Regions from separate parts of the Gordonia pseudamarae genome, predicted to be linked through region 1. Evidence: riboswitches for the same ligand, from Rfam matches in the RefSeq annotation. Region 1 holds a riboswitch; the other holds the start of a gene.
What was found. Region 1 has a riboswitch for S-adenosylmethionine ahead of GII31_RS07210 (bifunctional o-acetylhomoserine/o-acetylserine sulfhydrylase). Riboswitches for the same ligand answer to the same signal wherever they lie in the genome.

Region 2: it holds a riboswitch for S-adenosylmethionine, as region 1 does, so the genes downstream of both, GII31_RS03660 (aminotransferase class V-fold PLP-dependent enzyme) here and GII31_RS07210 (bifunctional o-acetylhomoserine/o-acetylserine sulfhydrylase) in region 1, are expected to answer to the same signal.

Annotation. Positions count from the first base shown of each region.
Region 1 covers NZ_CP045809.1:1,628,500-1,636,006, forward strand. The annotation lists gene GII31_RS07195 (Hsp70 family protein) at 1-937, shown strand, start outside; gene metX (homoserine O-acetyltransferase MetX) at 1,017-2,192, opposite strand; gene metX (homoserine O-acetyltransferase MetX) at 2,203-3,363, opposite strand; gene GII31_RS07210 (bifunctional o-acetylhomoserine/o-acetylserine sulfhydrylase) at 3,396-4,709, opposite strand; SAM riboswitch class IV at 4,774-4,890, opposite strand; gene GII31_RS07215 (hypothetical protein) at 4,973-5,116, shown strand; gene GII31_RS07220 (exodeoxyribonuclease III) at 5,166-6,038, shown strand; gene trpS (tryptophan--tRNA ligase) at 6,107-7,171, shown strand; gene GII31_RS07230 (YhjD/YihY/BrkB family envelope integrity protein) at 7,212-7,507, shown strand, end outside.
Region 2 covers NZ_CP045809.1:845,567-853,073, forward strand. The annotation lists gene GII31_RS03630 (rhodanese-like domain-containing protein) at 1-115, shown strand, start outside; gene GII31_RS03635 (O-succinylhomoserine sulfhydrylase) at 112-1,311, shown strand; gene GII31_RS03640 (SRPBCC family protein) at 1,572-2,030, opposite strand; gene GII31_RS03645 (SGNH/GDSL hydrolase family protein) at 2,351-3,259, opposite strand; gene GII31_RS03650 (acyltransferase family protein) at 3,256-4,545, opposite strand; gene GII31_RS03655 (hypothetical protein) at 4,556-4,975, opposite strand; SAM riboswitch class IV at 5,238-5,350, shown strand; gene GII31_RS03660 (aminotransferase class V-fold PLP-dependent enzyme) at 5,369-6,661, shown strand; gene GII31_RS03665 (hypothetical protein) at 6,669-7,106, shown strand; gene alc (allantoicase) at 7,188-7,507, opposite strand, start outside.

The DNA.
Region 1 (7,507 bases):
GGTGGCCGAGGCGGTGGAGCCGATGGTCGCCGAGGCCCGCGAGGCGGTGCGCAAGGCCCTGGCGCTGGCCGCCGGACGTGGAACAGACCCCGAGGCGGTGGTGCTCGTCGGTGGCCTCGTCAATATCCCGGCGGTCCGGGGCGTGGGCACCGGGCACGGGGCACGGGGCACCGTGATCCCGAACATGCCCGAACTCGCCTCGGCGATCGGCGCGGCCCGATTGGCCTCGGGCGGACCGGACGCGGCCAGACAGACGATGATCGGTGGCGGTGTGACCCGCGGGCTGCTGTCCCCGATGCCGCTGGCGGCGGTTGCCGCGATCCTCGGGGCGGTGTTGATGACCCTGTACGCGGTGGGCAGTGCCCTGTCCACTGTGTCCAACTCGCCCGATGCCCCGACCTCGGAGCCGATGCACTCGGTGAGGCACACCACGGCGACCGGCGCGACGACGCGACTGTTCCAAAATCTGTCCGAATCGCCGACACAACGCCCCACGCACACCCTGCCGACCGACCCGTCCTGGGGAGCGGCCACGCCCGGGTGGGCCACCATCGAGCTGCCACAGCCGGACGTGACGTCGACGACGACCCTGCTCCCCGAGCCGCCCGGATTCGCCGGCGACGGGCCGACCACGACGCTTGTTCCGCCTCCATCAACCTCGACGACGACCTCGACCTCGACCACGACGCGGACGACACCCTCCACGTCCGGCGTCGGGACATCGACGAGTACGGACCCGCCATCGTCATCGGACAGCTCGTCCTCGAGCAGCCCCACCAGCACCGCGGCATCGTCGGAACCGTCCGGCGACGGTGAACCCGCGGTGACCGATCCGAACCCGGAGATCAGCGCGCCGACATCGTCCAGGACACCGGCGCCCGGTGAGCCGGCCCCGGAATCGGGTACCGAGGTGCCCGAAGCGGCCTACGGTTCATAGCCGCCGGCAATGGCTCCGCAGCCGCCCGGCGGGGCTCCCGGATATTCCGGGCCCACTACCTCTACCGATTCCCGTACCTCTACCGATTCTCGGCACCGCATTCCACCGGCGGCTTCCGGGCGATGTCGGCGGTATACCTGAGCAGGTCGGACACGGCGTCGACCTCGGTGAGAAATCCGTCGTGCCCCTTGTCCGAGTTGACCACGTGCAGCCCGCCGACGGCGTTGCCGAGGTTGTCGGCGATCTCCTGCTGCAGCCGAAGCGGGAACAGGATGTCCGAATCGATGCCTCCGACGACCACCGGGACGGTGCAGGCACTCAACGCGGCCCTCACCCCGCCGCGGTCGCGTCCGACGTCGTGGCCGTTGACGACCTCGGTCAGCAACACGTAGCTGCCGGGATCGAATCGTTCGATCAGCTTCTCGGCCTGATACTCCAGGTAGCTTTCGATGGAGTAGCGCCCCCCGGTGCGCGGATCCTCGCCCGACTGCGGTGCGTTGGCGAACCGTTCGTCGAGTTCGGCTTCACCGCGATAGGTCAGATGCGCCATCCGGCGCGCGATACCCATCGCCGCGGCGGGTGACCGCCCGGTGCCGTAGTAGTCGCCGCCCTGCCAATCCGGATGCGCCTTGATGGCCGCGATCTGCGCCGTCTGAATCCCGATCTGGAACGCGGTGGCGCGGGCGCCGATCGCGAGGACCAGCGCGGTGCGAAGCCGGTCGGGAAATCCGACGGCCCACTCGAGCGCACGGGCGCCACCGAGCGACCCGCCGAGCACCGCGGCCACCCGGTCGATACCGAGACGGTCCATCAGCAGTACCTCGGCCCGCACCTGGTCGAGCAGCGTGATCGCGGGGAATCGGGATCCCCATGCCCTGCCGTCCGGGGCAATCGATGACGGCCCGGTCGAACCCCGGCAACCGCCGAGGGTGTTGGCGGCGATGACACACCATTCGGCGGTGTCGATGGCCCGGCCCGGCCCGATCACATCACCCCACCAACCGGGTGTCGGGTGATCGTCGTCGGCGGGGCCGATGACGTGCGAGTCGCCGGTGAGCGCGTGCAGGACGAGAACGACGTTGTCGCGGTCGGGCGACAACCGGCCCCAGCGCTGAAATGCCATCGTCACGTTCTCGAACGTCTCGCCGCTGTCGAGCGGAAGCGGGGGCAGGGTGACTGAGGTCAGCTGACCGTCGGGAAGATCCTCCCAATCGGTTGTGTCCGACGGACGGGGGATCGGCTCATCGGTGGTCATCGGTAGGAGTCTACCGGCGCGCATCCCGGGCGACGTCGATCGTGTACCGCAGGAGCCCGCCGATGGCGTCGGCCTCGGTGAGAAAGCCGTCATGCCCCTTGTCCGAGCTCACCACATGCAGTCCACCGGCGGCGTTGCCGAGTTGTTCGGCGATTTCTGCCTGCAGGCGCAGCGGATAGAGCCGGTCCGAATCGATCCCGCCGACGACGACGGGCACCGGGCAGCCGCGCAGCGCCGCCTCGACACCGCCTCGACCCCGGCCGACGTCGTGGTTGTTGAGCGCGTCGGTCAAGGTGACGTAGCTGCCCGGATCGAACCGCCGGCTCAGCTTCGCCGACTGGTGTTCGAGATAGCTTTCGACGGCATAGCGGCCGTCGTCGAGCGGATTCTCGGTGCCCTGCGGGGAGTTGCCGAATCGTTCGTCGAGCTCGATCTCGGCGCGGTAGGACAGATGCGCGATACGCCGGGCGATACCCATACCGACAGTCGGCGAGACGCCCGACCCGTGGTAGTCGCCGCCCTGCCAGTGCGGGTCGGCCTCGATAGCGGCGATCTGGGTGGACTGGATGCCGATCTGGTCGGCGGTGGCGCGGGCACCGACCGCCAGGACCAGCGCCGAGCGGACCCGATCGGGATAGCCGACCGCCCATTCCAGTGCGCGCGCGCCGCCCATCGAGCCGCCGACCACGGCCGTCACCCGCGAGATACCGAGCACCTCGGTCAGCGCGACCTCGGCCCGAACCTGGTCGAGGATGGTGATCCGCGGAAACCGCGAACCCCACGCGCGGCCGTCCGGGGCGGTCGACGAGGGTCCGGTGGACCCGCGGCAACCGCCCAGGACGTTGGGGGACACGACACACCATTGGTCGGTGTCGACGGCGCATCCCGGACCGATCAGTCCGTCCCACCAGCCGGCGGCCTCGTGCTCGTCGTCGGCCGGTCCGGTGACATGGGAATCCCCGGTGAGTGCGTGCAGGGCGAGCACCACGTTGTCGCGGTCGGGTGACAACGTGCCCCAGCGCTGGAACGCCAGGGTCACGTCGCCGAGAACCTCACCGTTGTCGAGTGCCACAGGGCCCACCGGGGCATACATCAACTCCCCGTCCGGGGCGTTCTCCCAGTTGAGGGCGTACGGATGCTCCGTCACTGGACTGCTGATGGTCACCGGCACGGGTTGCTCACTCGCTCTCACACATCACCTGTTCACTTGGCTGCCGCGAAGCCCTGCTCGAGGTCGGCGATGATGTCATCGATGCCTTCGATACCGACGGCGAGCCGGACCAGCCCGGGGGTGACCGCCGCCGCCAGCTGCTCTTCGGGCGTCAGCTGACTGTGCGTGGTCGAGGCCGGATGGATCACCAGCGACCGGACATCGCCGATATTGGCGACATGGCTGTGCAGGGTCAACGCGTCGACGAATCGTTTGCCGGCATCCACGCCGCCGTCGATCTCGAACGCGACGATCGCACCCTGCCCCTTGGGGGCCAGTTCCTGGCCCCGCCGGTACCACGGAGACGTCGACAGCCCCGCATACGTCACGGACGTGACCTGCGGATGGTCGTTGAGGAACGCGGCGACGCGCTGCGCGTTGGCCACATGCCGCTCGACCCGCAGGCTCAGCGTCTCCAGGCCCTGTGCCAGTAGGAAGGCGTTGAACGGGGCGATCGCGGCACCGATGTCACGCAGCAACTGGACCCGGGCCTTCAGAGCGAACGCCGGGGCGCCCAGGTCGGCGAACACGACGCCGTGATAGCTGGGATCGGCGGTGGTGAAACCCGGGAACAGGTCCGTTCCGTCGCGCTGGACCCGCCAGTCGAAGGTGCCGCCGTCGACGATGACACCCCCCACCGCGGTGCCGTGGCCGCCGATGTACTTGGTGGCCGAATGCACCACCACGTCGGCGCCGTGAGCCAGCGGATTGAGCAGGTACGGGGTCGCGACGGTGTTGTCGACGATCAGCGGAATACCGTTGTTGTGCGCCACCGCCGAGATGCCCGGGATGTCGAGTACCTCATTGCCCGGGTTGGCGATGGACTCGCCGTAGAAGGCGCGCGTGTTGTCGCGGACCGCGGCCTGCCACGCCGCCGGATCCTCGGGATCGTCGACGAAGGTGACCTCGACACCCAGCTTGGGCAGGGTGTAGTGGAACAGGTTGTAGGTTCCGCCGTACAGCCGGGGGCTGGACACCACATGGCTGCCGGCCTCTGCCACGTTGACGATCGCGTACGTGGTGGCGGCCTGACCCGAGGCCACCAGCAGTGCGGCGACGCCGCCCTCGAGTGCGGCCAGGCGCTGCTCGACCGCGTCCTGCGTCGGGTTCATGATCCGGGTGTAGATGTTGCCGGGCTCGGTGAGGCCGAAGAGATTGGCGGCGTGCTCGGTGTCGCGGAAGGTGTAGCTGGTGGTCTGGTAGATCGGCAACGCGCGCGCACCGGTCGTCGGATCCGGTGATTGGCCGACGTGGATCTGCTTGGTTTCGAAACTCCAGTTGTCTGCTGGATTCGCTGCGTCAGACATGACGTGTACACAACTTTCTTACGGTCGGCAGGGCTCGCTGAGACCCTGTGGGGTCCGACCTTCGGACCCGCGCTTGCCGGGAGGCCGTGTGGCCCCCAACCTGGTCATCACCCGGAGCACCCCACCGCGGTTGGAGGGTTGCCGATCAGCGAGCCGGGGCTTCGTGCTGATACTCATGACCTGGCGACAAGGATATAACACCGATTTCATACCCAGGGAACCCTCCTGCTCAGACCGGTTGGAACACCGCGGAAATCGGTGTTGTGAACGATCTCACCGCGTGTTCGTGGAATACGGTGCCGGCGCTGCTGCGCACTCTGCCGACGCCCACCCTGTTCGGCGCGGACCTGGCCGTGGGCGGGCTGCTGATTCTGGTACCGGCCGTGGCGGCACACCGGCGTGGGTGACGGTGATCGCCGTCGGCGTCGCGGCCGTGCACACGTAGGCTCGGTTGTCGTGTCCATCGTTATCACCACGGTCAACGTCAACGGTATCCGTGCCGCCGTCAGGCAACGCAACGAACGCAACGCGGGAATGTTGCGATGGTTGTCGGAGGCACCATCGGATGTGATTGTCCTGCAGGAAATCCGGGCATCGCACAAACAAGCACACGAGGCGCTGGCACCGGTGCTGGAGGGTGGCTGGCACCTGACGATGACCGAATCGTCGGTCAAGGGTCATGCCGGGGTCGGCGTGCTCAGCCGCATCGAACCGGCCGCCGTGCGCACCGGCTTCGGCAGCGCAGAATTCGACGATCTGGGCCGATACGTCGAGGCCGACTTCGGCGCACCCGGCATCGACGGTGTCGGCGAGCTGACGGTCGGCGCCCTGTACCTGCCCAAAGGCGCCGCGGACACTCCGCAGGACGCGGCCAAATTCGAGGAGAAGAAGCGCTTCCTCGACGAATTCGGCGCGTATCTCGCCGGCCTCATCGATCCGGACGGGAGAGTGCAGGACGGGGGAGCGCGGGATCGGGGAGTGGTCGTCGGCGGCGACTGGAACATCGCGCCCGCCGAGGCCGACATCAAGAACTGGAAGGGCAACCTCACGAGCCCCGGCTTCCTACCGCACGAACGTGCATGGGTGGCCGGGCTGCTGGCATCGGGCTGGTCCGACGTGGTCCGCGACCTGCACCCCGAGGGACCCGGACCATACAGCTGGTGGTCGTGGCGCGGCAAGGCCTTCGACAACGACGCCGGCTGGCGCATCGACTACCAGTTGGCGAACGCCCCGATGGCCGCCGCCGCGCGTTCGGCCGTCGTCGACCGCGCCGATGCCTACGATCTGCGCTGGTCCGACCACGCACCGGTGACCGTCACCTTCGGCTGACCGTCCCGCGCCACGTCGCCGGGTGTGCCGACAACATCGGGTTGAGCGCCTTTGAGACACTGGAACCCATGACCAGCAGTGAAGTCGCGAGCAGTGAGAACACCGGCGGCGAAGGTGCCGTACCCCAGGCCCGTAAGCGGGTGCTGTCCGGAATTCAGCCGACGAGTGACTCCTTCCACCTCGGCAACTACCTCGGTGCCGTGCGGCAGTGGGTGCAACTGCAGGACGACTTCGACGCCTACTACTTCATCCCCGACATGCACGCCATCACGGTGCCGCAGGATCCCGCGGTGCTTCGTGAACGCACCCGGGTGGCGGTCGCGCAGTTGCTGGCCGTCGGCGTCGACCCGGAGCGCGCGACGATCTACGTCCAATCGCACGTGCCCGAGATCGCGCAGCTCAACTGGGTGCTCTCGTGCCTGACCGGTTTCGGTGAGGCGGGCCGGATGACGCAGTTCAAGGACAAATCCGCCAAACAGGGCGCCGATGCCGCCGGGGTGGGGCTGTTCACCTACCCGATCCTGATGGCCGCGGACATCCTGGCATTCCAGGTCGACCTGGTGCCGGTGGGTGAGGATCAGCGTCAGCATCTGGAACTGACCCGCGACCTGGCCGGGCGCTTCAACAAGCGATTCGGCAAGGCACTCAAGGTGCCCGAGGCCTACATCGTCTCCGAGTTCGCCAAGATCTACGACTTGCAGAACCCGACGGCCAAGATGAGCAAGTCCGCCGACACCGACAAGGGCCTGATCAACCTGCTCGACGATCCGAAACGGTCGGCGAAGAAGATCCGCTCGGCGGTCACCGACACCGGCAGCGAGATCATCTTCGACCGCGAGAACAAGCCCGGCGTGAGCAACCTGCTGACGATCCAGTCCGCGCTGAGCGGAGTGGGCATCGACGATCTCGTCGCGAAGTACGCGGGCAAGGGGTACGGCGACCTGAAGGTCGACACGGCTGAGGTTCTGGCCGATTTCGTCGGTCCACTGCGCGGCCGGGTCGCCGAATACACCGAGGACCCGGCCTATCTCGACGGTATTTTGGCCGCCGGAGCACAGCGGGCCCGCAAGATTGCGTCCGACACACTCGCTGTTACGTATGACAAAGTAGGGTTCCTGGCACCGAAGATGTGAGGGATGTCTCCTTCGCATCACGACGAGGGAGACATCGGGGATGAGTTCGGCGATCGACTCGGCGAAGGCCGCGGTGAGCACGGGCAAGGAGAAGTTCACCGAGGCGCAGGACCGCTGGCCGGTGCTCAAACACATCCTCGACACCGTCACCCGCTACAATGAGCGACGCGGAAATCTGCATGCCGCGAGCATCACCTTCAACGGGATACTCGCACTCATCCCTATCCTCATGGTGGCGTTCGCCATTGCCGGTTATGTCCTCGCCGGCAATCAGGGTCTGCTCGACGAGATCCAGGAGTCGGTGGTCGAGCAGATGCCCGGCGACATGGGCACGCA
Region 2 (7,507 bases), 780 kb from region 1:
CGGCATCGCCAAGGCCTACAACGTGCTCGACGGTTTCGAGGGCGCTCTCGATGAGAACGATCATCGTGGCTCCACGGGCTGGCGCGCCTCGAACCTGCCCTGGAGGCAGTCATGAGTCACATTCTCCCCGAAGGTGTTTCGCTCGGAACCATCGGTGTTCGGGGGGGTCTGGACCGGTCCGGCTTCTTCGAGACGTCCGAGGCGCTGTTCCTGACCAGCGGCTACGTCTACGACTCGGCGGAGGCGGCCGAACGCGCGTTCACCGGCGAGGATGAACGTTACGTGTACTCGCGGTACGGCAATCCGACGGTCAACATGTTCCAGGAGCGGCTGCGGCTGCTCGATGACATGCCCGCCGCCTTCGCCACCGCCAGCGGCATGGCGGCGGTGTTCGTGGCGCTCGGCGCGCTGCTCAAGGCCGGTGACCGACTCGTCGCCGCCCGCAGCTTGTTCGGCTCGTGCTTCGTGGTGTGCAACGAGATCCTGCCGCGCTGGGGCGTCGAGACCGTGTTCGTCGACGGTGAGGATCTCGAGCAGTGGGAGCAGGCGCTGTCGGTGCCCACCACCGCGGTGTTCTTCGAGACCCCGTCCAATCCGATGCAAACCCTCGTCGACGTTGCCGCGGTGTGCGAACTCGCTCACGCTGCCGGGGCAAAGGTGGTGCTGGACAACGTTTTCGCCACTCCTTTGCTGCAGCGCGGATCCGAGCTCGGTGCCGACGTCATCGTCTACTCGGCCACCAAGCACATCGACGGCCAGGGTCGTGTGCTCGGCGGCGCGGTGGTCGGCGACAAGGAGTTCATCGACGGGCCGGTGCAGCAGCTGATGCGGCACACCGGTCCCGCGATGAGCGCCTTCAACGCGTGGATCCTGCTCAAGGGGCTGGAGACGATGCAGCTCCGGCTCGACCGCTCGGTGTCCACGGCGCTGCGCATCGCCGAGTTCCTGGAGGCCGACGACCGGGTGCGCTGGGTGAAATACCCGTTCCTATCATCGCATCCGCAGTACGAGCTGGCCCGCCGGCAGATGTCGGGCGGCGGTACCGTCATCACCTTCGAGCTCAACGACCGCGCCGGGGTGTCGGGCAAGGAACGTGCCTTCGAGGTCCTCAACGGTCTGTCGATCATCGACATCTCCAATAACCTCGGCGACGCCAAGTCCCTGATCACCCACCCGGCCACCACCACCCACCGGGCGATGGGTCCGGAGGGCCGCGCGGCCATCGGCCTCACCGATTCGGTGGTCCGCCTGTCGGTGGGCCTGGAAGGGGCCGACGATCTGCTCGAGGACGTCGACAAAGCACTGGGCTGATCGCGGACGTCGGCGTGGCTGACCCTGGTGCGGTCAGCCGGTCAGCCGGTCGCGGTGCACCGCAGGTTCGGTGCGACCACGAAGGTCTCCAGCCCCGATCACGGTCGAGTAGTGCCTCGGCGCGCTCGATGTCCTCGGCGCTGATGCCCGCGTCGGTGCCGCGTGCGCGGACGGCGCGCGGCATCTCCGGCCGCACGAGCTCGGCCAGGTAGTCGCGGGCGACGGGCCGGCTCGCCGATGCCGCGACGGGAATCGAGCCGCTACCCGTGAGCCGCGGTGGCGATGGCTGCCACGGAACGCCACCGCCGGTGACGGTGCGCGAACATCAGTCGGATGAAGACCCTGGTGGCGAACCCGGAGATACCGTTCTCGATCTCGATGTCGTCGGTGTAACGGCAACTGGTGGCGGTGATCGGATCGAAGGTCAGCCGGTGGTTCCAGATACGGACCGGACCGCCGCGTTCACGAGTGTAGATTTCGTGCTCGTCTCGGCTGACCAGGGTGATCTCGTGGGTCCAGCTGGGAATCACACCGAACCAGGTCACCCGGCCACGGGCGGAGAATCCGGGTTCGACGGCGGTGCCGGGCGGCGGGATGTTCTCTCGGGAGAAGGCGAGTATGGGCGCGAGCACGAACATCATCACCTCGGGTTCGGCAGCGAGCCTGCAGGCCGTCTGGGCCGGTAGAGGAAGTTCAGTAGTAATGGAAACTATTGCCATGAAGACGAGGCTATGTCCGGCCGCACCGTGACGGAAGACGGGATCTGTGGGAATTCCCGGTGGTCAGCCCCGATGCTCGATGAGTAAGCAAGCGCCTGCCGCACGCGAGCCGCGGGACCGAGTGGATGGACCGGGCAGTACCTACGCGATCGTGGTCGGAGGGTTGGCCGGCGCGGTACTGCCGGGATACGAGTGCGCGTCGGTTCCGGTGTCGGCCCTCCCGAGAATCCCACCTGCCCACCGCGTCCGGGCAGGTGGGATTCCCGGATTAGCCGGCGTGATGGCCCCGACCCGTGCGGGCACGAACGGCCGGGCGCGGGTTACAGACCGAACTGGTCGCGGATGGTCGCTGCCATCACCGCATCACCCTCGACCGTCGGATGTACCGGAATGCCGAACACATCGGTTTTCGGGTCGAGCACGCCGTGGACCAGGGGCTTGGGAGTGCACAGGCCGCGTCCGGCGGTGGCCGCACGGGCGTCGACGAACTCGACGTTCAGCATGGTCGCGGCCTCGCGGGTAGCGCTGTCGAGCTTGTCGATCAACGCTATGACGGTCTTGGAGTTACGTACCGTGACCTCGCGCCCGGCGACGTCGATGCAGGCCGCCTTCGCGCCCGGATGCAGCAGTTCCGGGTATCCGACGAAGGCGATTCGCGCGTTGGGGGCGTAGTACCGCACATACTCGATGACCTGTGCCGTACGGTCGACGATGGCCTGCGGGGTGATGGAGGTGACCGAGTCGTGATCGGCCTCGCAATGTCCGCCGGCCAGACATTTGAGGAGCATCCGCAGCGCGGTGTCGTGTCCGTTCCACTGGTCGTTCATACCGAATTGCATCAGGAACAACGCGGTGTCGGTGGTGATGCCGCCGGCCTTGTCGGCCCGCCGGGCCTCGTCGCCGATCTGGTAGTCGGCCGACCCGAACGACGCGCCGCTGCACGCCTCCTCCACGAGCCTGCGGCCCGTGAGCCGCCCGAGCTGCTCCGGCCAGGCCTGCGGGTTCTGCTTACAACTGCCGCGCATATCGGGACTGTTGGCGGCGAAGGAGTCGCCGAGCACCACGATCTGTCCCGGCTGCGAGAGCTTGTGCTTGGGCGTCGGCACGGAACTGGTGGTGTTCGCATTCGGGTTTCCGCCGGCGGACGCGGTGGCCGGAAACAGCGACACACCCACCAGTGTGATCGCGGTGAGCGCAGGCGCCAGGAACCGGGCGAGAGCGTTGGTCATGTGTTGCTTTCTGGATGAAGGGTCGCCCGGTTCTTTCGCCGGGTGATGGGTTTGTCGACGAATTCGTATACGAGTCCGGCCGCGGCGAGGGCGAGCACGAAGCACAACGCGACCGCGCCGAGCCAGCCCACGAAACCGATGGCGTGACCTGCCAGCAGGTATTTGAGCACGACGACCATAGCCGGATACTGCAGCAGGTAGAAAGCGTACGACACGTCGCCCAGCCAGACCATCGGGCCGGTTGCGTTGATCCCCCGGCGACCGGTCACATCGCGCAGGCAGGCGGTGGCGATGACGGCGGCGGTCGGCAGCAGGATCAGCACGCTCATCGCGTAGTTGGACGGCACCCACCATGTTGCCGCGAACGCCACCGCCAGCGACAGCAGCGGCCACCACAGCCGGGTGTTGCGCCAGCGCCCGCTGATCACCAACCGCGCCACGAGGACCCCCAGGAAGAACTCGGGCAGCCGCGACAGCGGAAAGTAGTAACTCAGCCAGTACCCGTGGTCGCTGTAGCCGAGGTAGTCGTGGGCGAAGAACGCCGGATCGGCGTTGTACCCGTATTCGGGGGTGACCGTCGGCAACGTGCCGTCGGCCTCCACGACCATCCGGGCGCCGTACATGTTGCCCGTGCCCTTGTAGCCGTCGGCGAACAGGTAGTAGCAGGTGTGCAGCACCACGATCAGCGCGAACACCACCGCGATCGCCGCGGGTACCAACCGGTCGGCGATCTTCTCGATGAACGGCACCAGAAACGGGAACGTCGCGTAGAACAGGATCTCCGAGGCCAGCGACCACGCCGGGATGTTCAGACCGCCCAACGACGTCCAGTCGGGCCACCAGGTCTGTACCAGCAGGGTGGTGGGCACCCAGGTGACCAGCTTGCTCAACGGCACCGGCAGCACCACCAGCAGCACCGCGACGGCCACCAGGTGCGTCGGATAGATCTTCTTCGCCCGGCGCCCGATGAAGGCACGCGGCGTGTCGCCGGACCGGCGGGTCCACAGCATGATGAACCCGCTGAGGACGAAGAAGAACGTCACGCCCGCCGCGCCCACCTGCATGGGTATCGCCTTGGCGATGCTCCAGTAGGTGTCGCTGCCGTAGAATGGATACACCGGCAGGAACACGACCGTGTGCAGCACGAACACCGCCAGCGCTGCCCACCACCGCATACCGGTCAGCGAGGGCAGCCGCGTGCCACGCACGTCAACGACGGGGGGAGCGCCGGTCTTGTGCGGGCGATCGGCTACCGGGTCCGGGTTGCGGTCGGCCGTGTCCGTCACCGCCGGCTGCTCAGTAGCCGGGTCGGCCGCCGCCACCCTGCGGCAGTTGCGGAGGCGTCTGCGGGGCTTGCTGCTCGGCCGGGGCCTGCGTCTGCTCGGGTGCGGGCTGCTCGACGGGTGCCTGCTCGACGGGTGCCTGCTGCTCGGCCGGGGCCTGCGTCTGCTCGGGAGCCGGTTGTTCGACGGGTGCCTGTGTTTGCTGCTCCACCGGCGCGTCGACGGTTGCCTCGGGAGTGGAGGTGGCCGGGGTCGTGGTCGACGACGGCGCACTCGTCGTGGTGCTCGGTTCGCTCGACATCGTGCTGCTGGAGACCGATGGCACGCTCGACGACGGGGAATCTGAGTCGTCGGATCCGCAGGCTGCGAGCCCGACGGTCAGCGGGGCCAGCAATGCGATGGTCAGAGTGCGCGCGGCGCGTCGGGCGGTCACGGGGTCCCCTCGGGTCGTCTTGATCACGGCGAGTACCGGTGATCCCCGGCACACGGCTCACAATACTGTGAACATACCGGCCAGCACATGTGCTGGGGATGGTATTCGGGATAGACCTTGCGGGTGACACCCACGGGATGTCGAGGTCCCCCGCCGCACGGATCTCGCCGGCCCTCCGGGGCGCGGTCCTTTCCGACCACGGTGAGTCAAACCCACGATCTCGATTGACACCCGAACCGCCGTCGGACAACCATCGGTGATGGGTCACGAGTACCAGCGTCAAGCCCCGGCTGGCTGGTCGGCAACCCTCCGCCACGGTGGGGTGCTCCGGGTGACGACCCGGCCGTGTCCGACCGGACACGGCAAGCGTGGATCTCCCGAGGAGTCTTTGTCATGACCGCTGTCCTGTCCAATTCCGTTTTCCGGCCCGTCGACCCGGCCGCCGTCGGCGGTGCCTTCCTCCCGCCGCTCGCGGATGTGGTCGGTGCCGACGAACGGGTGTCGCTGCTCGACGGATCGTCGGTGCTGTACGCCAACTTCGACTACGCGGCCAGTGCCCCGGCGTTGCGGGCCGTCGCCGACGGACTGCTGGCCGCCCTGCCGCAGTACGCGAGCGTGCACCGTGGCGCCGGCGCGCTGTCACAGATCACCACCCACCGCTACGAACAGGCCCGCGAAACCATCCGCCGGTTCGTCCGGGCCCGCGCCGACGACCACGTCGTGTTCACCCGCAACACCACCGACTCGATCAACCTGCTGGCCCACTGCCTCGGAGAGCGCGGCGGTGACGTGGTGGTCCTCGACATCGAGCATCACGCCAACCTGCTTCCGTGGCAGCGTCTTCCCGGTACCCGGCTGGTCACCGCCTGCGCGACCATCGAGGAGACGCTTGCCGCCCTGGAGGACGAGCTCGCGGCCACACCGGCGGCGCTGCTGGCGATCACCGCCGCCTCGAACGTCACCGGCGAGGTGCTGCCGGTCACGAGGCTGGCCTCGATCGCCCACCGGCACGGTGCCCGGATTCTCATCGACGGGGCACAACTGGTTGCGCACCAGCCGGTTTCGGTGGTCAGCCACGGTATCGACTATCTGGTGTTCTCCGGTCACAAGCTGTATGCGCCGTTCGGTTCCGGCGTGCTGGTGGGGCGCGGCGACTGGCTCGACGAGGCCTCGCCGTATCTGGCAGGCGGCGGCGCGAGCGCCGAGGTCGCCTCCGGCGGCCGGGCGCAGTGGCACACCGGACCGGCCCGGCACGAGGCGGGCTCGCCCAACGTGCTGGGCGCGGTGTCCATCGCGGATGCCTGCACCGCGTTGTCCGACATCGGTTTCGATGCGATCGGGCATCACGGGCACGCACTGCGTGAGCGGCTCGACGCCGGACTGTCGGTCCTCGACGGGGTGCGTCCGCTGCGGATCTTCACCGACTCGGCCGGCCGCGTCGGCATCGCGGGATTCGCCGTCGACGGCTTTTCGGCGCGCACGGTCGCCTGCTATCTGAGCGATCACCACGGTATCGGGGTGCGCGACGGCCGGTTCTGCGCGCACCCGCTGCTGACCCGGCTGGGCTATCCGGCCGGGGCGGTGCGGGCGAGTTTCGGTCTCGGCACCGGTGTCGATGACGTCGATCGCCTACTGAATGCATTGTCGGAGTTGGTGTCCCGTCGTGGCACCATCGAGCGGAAGTGAACCTGAGATGACTGTCGATATCGCCGAAGCCGTGACCGGGACAACCATCAGCGTGGGGCGGCCGCAACTGTCGGTCGCGCTGCGCGGGGACGCCGGCGTCGACCTGCCCATCGTGGTGCGTCGCCCGACGCTGCGTGATGCGCAGCGGGCGCGGAACGTGCTGCGGTCCGGCCAGCGTGACCCTGCGAGATTCATAGTGGCGCTGGAGGTGGAGGTGGCGATCGCCGCCCATCCCGCGTCGGCCCGGGCCTCGGTGGGTAATGTTCCCACCGACCCGGCGGGTTCGGAGACGGTGCGTTACATCGGCACCCCGCACGGGCTCATCGGTCTCATCCGTGACATCTACGCCGCCGAGGTCGCCGACGCGGTACTCATCACCCCGCTCGACGGTTCGGCCACCGAGTCCCGCATCCGGGACGAGGTCCTCCCGGCCTTCGCCGCGTAAAGATCGTCCGATATGGCGGTTGGCGCGGACATATGCCCGCGCCAACCGCCATACCGGATGAATTTTGTCGCCAGTGGAAGCTCAGGCCTCGCCGCGTTCCCACCGTTCGGTGAGCGCGGCCTCGGCATCGTCGGTGAGGGTGCCGTACAACCGGAACCGGGCCATGCCGCCGTCGGGATAGATATCCAGCCGGGCCTCGGTCATCGGCCGGTCGAGGTCTATGACGAACCGGTGCCGGGTGTCGGGCTGGAGCGTGGTGCGGGGCAACACCTCAAACCACTCGCCGTCCTCGCCGTCCCGGCCCCGGACCGTCGCGGCCCCGGGCGCGTTGCCGAGAAAATAGCTCGTGTCCAGTTCGACGAGGCCGGCGTGACTGCGGCCGGCCAGGCGTACCTGCACCC